DNA from 3 places in the Oceanobacillus caeni genome. Region 3 is predicted to be linked to each of the others. Evidence: riboswitches for the same ligand, from Rfam matches in the RefSeq annotation. Region 3 holds a riboswitch; each other region holds the start of a gene.
What was found. A riboswitch is a leader RNA that binds a small molecule or an ion and turns the genes downstream of it on or off. The one in region 3 is predicted to bind S-adenosylmethionine.
Positions count from the first base shown of each region.

Region 1 (2,204 bases), on a different contig from region 3:
AAACTAATATTCTATGAATAACATCAAAAACCTCGGTTATCTTTTCGTAACCGAGATTTTTATAGTTTATATGTACAAGTCTATTCTCCCCAAACATCTTTAGCAATTTGAACAACATGGCGTAGTTTATTCCATTGTTCTTCTTCTGTTAGGATGTTTCCTTCTTCCGTAGAGGCAAAACCACATTGTGGGCTAAGACAAAGTTGATTAATATCCACATATTTCGTTGCTTTTTCTATTCTACTTTTGATTTCATTTTCATCTTCGAGTTCAGGAGTCTTAGATGTGATTAGACCTAATACAACATGTTGATCTTTAATGAATCGTAATGGTGAAAAATCTCCAGATCGCTCATTATCATACTCTAAGAAAAAGGCATCTACATTAACACGGGAAAATAATTCTTTTGCTATTGGCTCATACCCGCCTTGATATAACCAGGAGGATTTAAAATTCCCACGACAAATATGAATCGTAATTGCCATATCCTCTGGTTTGTTGGCTACGGCTTCAACGGTAATATCAGCAAATTTCTTCACTAGTTCATCTGGATCGAATCCTTGTGCTTTTATCTTATCTCGGAAAGCATCACTGAATAGTGCACCCCAGCTTGTATCATCTAATTGTAAATAGCGACATCCCGCTTCATAAAAAGCCTGAATGGCATCTTGATATACGTTAACAATATCTTTAGCCGCATCATCGAGTGAAGGATAAGAAGGGTTACTTAAATAAGGCTCACTTCCAACAACACCTGAATAGAAAATCATATTAGGCCCGGGGATTGTAATTTTGCAACATGGTCACCGGCTATCCTATTCAAATACGCGAAATCCTCTAAAAATGGATGGTTTTTCGGGAATTTTAATTTCGAATCAACGGTATATGCTTCTGCTTTTTTCATCGCTCCATTAAATGCGCCTTGTATGTCTATTTCATAAACGCGAATCCCTTCAATGGCTCTTATGAAATCTAAGTGCCACCATCTTCTCCTAAACTCGCCATCCGTAACTGTCGTCAGACCTATTTCCTTTTGCTTTTCAACAATTTTAGCAATCTCCATATCTTCTATGGAACGTAATTCTTCCTTCGTTATTTGGCCTTCCTGATATTGTGCCCTTGCATCTTTAAGTGCTTGTGGACGCAAAAAGCTTCCTACATGGTCTGCTTTAAATGGCGCTTTAATAGTGGAATTAATCAATTTGTACAACCCCTCTAAAATGAATTTATTCTGTTTGTTTTGCTTTTTAGGGTATTAGAAAACTTGGCATCCGCCAAGCCTTTGGGCGGATGGCTTAGTTGCACTTATGCAGACGGGAAAGATTTTATACTTTCCTACCTGCCAAAAAAATCCCCTCTTAAATAAAGAAGAGATTCGTATCAGAGATAATTACTCTTCTTATCTTCAAGCCTCACGCTACTGGAATTAGCACAGTACAAAAATGTCTGTTGCTGAGATATCTTAGGGCCAGTCCCTCCATCTCTCTAAATAAGAAAATTATAAATTCAGTTATTATTATTAAATTACCTGTATATTCATTGAATGTCAATGGTCGGGGGGCGATTAAGTTTCTTTAATGGTCAAGAAAGTATGTCTTAAAAAAAGAGAGTAGTATAATAGACTCATAGACAGAGTGGAATATACCAATTATCCTAGATTGTTGGGTAAATAGAACTATAAGAGAATTACGTATCCAAGAGATGTGAAACTCTGGCTTTTGTAAATGAATCTAATTAAACAGCAGGAGAGTGAGTCTGATGAAAGCAGCAAGAATTTATGCTGAAAAAGACGTGCGAGTGGAAGATGTAGAGATTAAAGAAGTAGGCACAAAGGATGTTAAAGTAGAAGTTGCTTGGACAGGTATTTGCGGTTCTGATTTGCATGCATATTCACATTTCATTGGCATTCCTACAGAAGAACATCCATTAACCAAAAGACAAGCTCCACTTACATTGGGCCATGAATTTAGTGGGACAGTTACGGAGGTTGGAAGTGACGTAACATCTTTAAGCGTAGGCGATCGAGTTTGTATTGAACCGAATATTCGTTGCGGGGAATGTAAAGAATGTCGTGAAGGTAACTATCATCTATGCAGAAATAGTAATGCGGCATTTATTGGCCTTGCGGATGATGGCGGGTTTGCGGAATACTGTGTGCTAGATGAACAATACTGCCATCGTATTCCAGACAATATGACTTTGGA
Region 1 covers NZ_JBHTKV010000005.1:99,471-101,674, reverse strand. The annotation lists partial or broken gene ACFQ18_RS05840 (5-methyltetrahydropteroyltriglutamate--homocysteine S-methyltransferase) at 81-1,201, opposite strand; SAM riboswitch class I at 1,397-1,496, opposite strand; gene ACFQ18_RS05835 (2,3-butanediol dehydrogenase) at 1,759-2,204, shown strand, end outside.
Region 1: another riboswitch for S-adenosylmethionine. It lies ahead of ACFQ18_RS05840 (5-methyltetrahydropteroyltriglutamate--homocysteine S-methyltransferase); the one in region 3 lies ahead of ACFQ18_RS00365 (methionine ABC transporter ATP-binding protein).

Region 2 (2,204 bases), on a different contig from region 3:
ATCTTTTCTGCCTCTACCTTACCGGAAAAAGCAGTATATAAAGACATATCTTCGTTCATTTCCATTAGAAGTTCTACTTTTTCCCCATACGGCTCGAACTCCTCATTACCAAAAGCAGCAATTGCTGAACGCTGTAACAAGAATAAACCAGTTCCCCCTGAAAGCAGAAGTATTACAACACCAATACTCACCCAAATCCAAATTTTTTTCTTCGACATATCTTTCTCCCTAACTTGTAATATTTTTGTAAAAAAATCGTAATACTGATAACAATATTATAGTATCTAACCAAAGTTTGGCAATATATTTTTGGAACTTTACTAAAGTTTTTACAAAAATCTACATGGTATTCTAAGGCAGCGCGAAGCCACGGTGCCTCATATCTCCTAAAATAATTTTTAGAAGTAAGAACAAAGGCGCAAGCGCCCGTATAACGACGTCCGGAGGTGAAGGAAGTCTAGCTACGGCTTTAGCGCTGAAACCGGACGTGGCCTATTCTGAATAAGTATCCACATGCAGCAAATTTTATAATTTCCTAACAACAAAAAAACACTTAGTAAACATAGATAAATTCAATGTTTACTAAGTGCCTATATATACTCTTCCCAGCTGCCCCATAGCCCCTTCACAACATCAAGTACCTTAAGAACGATTTTTCGTTAAGGAAAAACGTTTTTTCTCGGTTGTGTCTATTTGTGTAATCTTTCCATCATGGACTGTAATGACTACTGATCCATATTCTAATTCTTTTAATGCAGTTAAAATATGATTGAGTTGTACATCATCAATCTTATCCAAACTAGTTTTCCCCCTTTTTCAAGAAATGTCATGAGAAATAAAAAAGACTTCCATTAGTGCGGTTTTCCTTCATCCTCCACTGATAGTTAGTTGCACTTATCGGACCTTTACGTGCATGATCTCCCAACTACCTTCTTTGTTCCCTGGAAGTTTAAGGTGGGTGTCTTGCTGCTCGTTTAGGTGGATAAATGGCATACTCTTTAAACTTCTGTTTTCTTCTATTACATGATTTCCTAAATGAAGAGCTTAAACATTGAATGCCTTTGGTAGCCCAATCAGCATTAAAAAACCCAATTCTGAAGAAGAAAAGGGGTGAAACAACAAGGTTCACTTTGCTCTTCTTATCTATCAAGTTAAATACTTGCTGGAATTGGCACAGTACTATTGTAAGTCTGTTGCCGAGGCTTCGTTGGGCCAGTCCCTCCACCTCTCTATATAAGTTACTAATCCTAGTGGTTTAATTGTATTTATTAGTTTACCTAGTATTTTTTGAAATGTCAATCACCTTTTTAAACTATTTTTTTATTTTATGGCTTCAGGTTAATTGGAGCCTGCAACAAATATAAGAAAAGACGGTTTCTACAGAATACACTCTATAGAAACCGTCTTTGTTAATGGGAATGGGATCCTGTTCATCCCAATTTATCCTTCAATTTTTATAATGTTTTCTTCTTCTCGTTCAACATTTCCTTGTTTCTCGATAATAACCTTTTCACCGTCTTTAAGGTTTGTGAATACAATTGGTGTAATCGTTGATTTCGCATGATCACCAATATATTGTAGATCCGCTTTTAATAGAGGTTGTCCAGTTTTTACCACATCTCCCTCTTTTATTAACATTTCAAAGCCTTCCCCATGAAGATTCACGGTATCAAGCCCGACATGAATGAGAATTTCTCTTCCACCCTCGGATTTAATCCCAAGTGCATGTTTGGTAGGGAATGCATTAAGAATGGTTCCATTAACAGGTGATACAATCAATCCTTCCTCTGGCTTAATTGCAAATCCATCACCCATCATTTTTCCGGCAAATACTTGGTCTGGAACCTCTGTGATCGGAACAATCTCCCCTTTAATTGGAGAAATAAAGGCTTCATCCACTATTTCATTTTGTAAGGCTTCCGGATTAACTTCCTCGATTTGTTGTGTTATTTCTGACTCTTGATTTACCTCTTTTGCTGGACGAGGTTTTTTCCCAGACATAATATCTTGCATTTGTCCTTTAATAATCTCAGAACGCGGACCAAAGATAGCCTGAATATTATTACCAACTTCAAGGACACCAGCAGCGCCTAAATCTTTTAATCCATCCTTATCAACCGATTGAATATCATGGACAGAAACACGGAGTCTTGTAATACATGCATCCAAGTGCGCAATATTTTCTTGTCCACCCATCGCCTCTA
Region 2 covers NZ_JBHTKV010000022.1:15,472-17,675, reverse strand. The annotation lists gene ACFQ18_RS13955 (efflux RND transporter periplasmic adaptor subunit) at 1-218, opposite strand, end outside; gene ACFQ18_RS13950 (YezD family protein) at 643-789, opposite strand; SAM riboswitch class I at 1,137-1,240, opposite strand; gene ptsG (glucose-specific PTS transporter subunit IIBC) at 1,441-2,204, opposite strand, start outside.
Region 2: another riboswitch for S-adenosylmethionine. It lies ahead of ACFQ18_RS13950 (YezD family protein); the one in region 3 lies ahead of ACFQ18_RS00365 (methionine ABC transporter ATP-binding protein).

Region 3 (2,204 bases):
TCGCGTAAAAAGGTGCCGATCCGATGATCAAGGCTGGTAAAGCAGCAGTAGGTCCCCGAACCGTTCCTACAAGAAAATTCGTAAATGGGAAAAGTAATAGTATTAATATGATAAACGGAATAGCTCTAAAGACATTGACAATACTCGCAACGATAACGTTAAAAGTTGTATTTTCCCAAATTGCATCTTTAGATGTTAAGTATAAAAGTAAACCAAGGATAATACCTATAATAGCTGTACCAATAAGTGCGATAATAGTCATATAAAAGGTTTCATAAGTTGCAGTCCATATATCTTCCATCTTTATATTAGTCAGCATTACGTATAACCTCCACTTCTACTGAGGTTTCATGGTGAATGAATTCAATCGCATTACTAATATCTTTTTCATTACCTATAAATTGCGTAATTAATGTTCCAAATCCACCTGTTTGTGTCTGCGTAATTTTACCTTGCAAAATATTAATGTCAATTGGGAATTTCTTCGCTAATTGACTTATTAAAGTCTGATTTGTTGACTCTCCGATAAAACGCAAACGTAATAGAACACCGTCATGGTTTACATTATGTAACAGATTCTCAATATCTTCTGTTTCATCTTCAGAACCCGGCTCCATTAACTGAGCTACGAATTTTTTCGTCACAGGTTGTTTTGGATGAGAGAAAACATCAAGGACATCACCTTGCTCCACGATTTTCCCTTTTTCCATTACGGCAACCCTATTACAAATTTTACGAATCACATTCATTTCATGAGTAATCAAAATGACTGTGAGACCAAGCTTCTGGTTAATGTCGACTAATAAATCTAAAATAGCATTGGTTGTTTCTGGATCTAGTGCCGAAGTTGCCTCATCACAAAGCAATACTTTCGGATTGTTTGCTAATGCACGTGCTATCCCAACACGTTGCTTTTGACCTCCACTTAATTGAGAAGGGTATGCTTTTTCTCTACCAGATAACCCTACTAAGTCAATTAATTCTTGGACTCTTTTTACTCTTTTTTCTTTGGCAACCCCTGCAATTTCAAGTGGAAAAGAGATATTATCTTCAACCGTACGGGACCATAACAAATTGAAGTGTTGGAAAATCATCCCAATTTCCTTTCGTGCGGAGCGCAACTCATTCTTAGTTAATGAGGTGATTTCTTGTTTATCAATAATAACATTTCCTTCAGTTGGTTCCTCCAGGCGGTTTAGTAGTCGTACGAATGTACTTTTTCCAGCACCACTGTAGCCTATGACACCAAAAATCTCACCATTCTTTATATCAAGGGTTAAATCATCTACCGCTGTTAATTTCTTATTGTCTGATGTATAAACCTTACGTAACCCTTTAATTGAAATCAAAACGAATCCTCCTTCATTCAACTAGAATCTCTTTTAGTATACGACATCTAGCATTGGAAATACTTGCAATAATCGATACAAATGTATACTAAAATAAAAAACGTCTTTCTGAACATGAGAACAGAAAGACGCTTACTATGTCATTCCATTCTCTCATCTTTCAAAGCAATATGCTTTGCAGGAATTAGCACCTTTTTCAAACAACATTGTTTGAAGGTTGCCGCGGTTTCTTCAGGCCTTGTCCCTCCACCGCTCTTGATAAGAGATTGATAGCTTACTAGTATAATATTAAAACCATGATAGCACTATGCCCTTAGGTTTGTCAAATAACGAAGCAAAGTTACATATCCCCTTAGGAAACTTGGCATGTCGTCAAGCTTTTTAAGAGAATGCCTTAGTTAACTCAGACAGATAGGAGAGTATTTTCTGTCCTACCGATCAAAAATAAACCTGCTTTTGTCGATTTCACTTCAGTTATTTCCAAATAACTCTGGCTTATACTGAATTAAATAACGATAAATATTTCCTGTGGACCTAAAAGCATAGATTTTTTCTTTTATTTGATTTTCTTCTTTAATAAGTAAACATGGAACACTTTCAATCTTGTTGTCATACATAAATTCTGGAAAATACGATGCATTCATTTCATAAAAAATGGTTTCTTTATGAACAGATTCGATTTTTTCTAACATCGTTCTTGCTACACTACATGTTCCGCAAAAAGGGGTGTATATATATAATAGATATCTTTCTTCATTTAATGCTTGTTCTGTTATTTCTTGCAATGAAACCACCCTATACCGATTAAATTGAACGAATAATCATTTAAAATTCTTTTATTAAGAATAAAGGGTT
Region 3 covers NZ_JBHTKV010000001.1:70,717-72,920, forward strand. The annotation lists gene ACFQ18_RS00360 (methionine ABC transporter permease) at 1-319, opposite strand, end outside; gene ACFQ18_RS00365 (methionine ABC transporter ATP-binding protein) at 309-1,349, opposite strand; SAM riboswitch class I at 1,500-1,614, opposite strand; gene ACFQ18_RS00370 (thioredoxin family protein) at 1,820-2,134, opposite strand; gene ACFQ18_RS00375 (toprim domain-containing protein) at 2,175-2,204, opposite strand, start outside.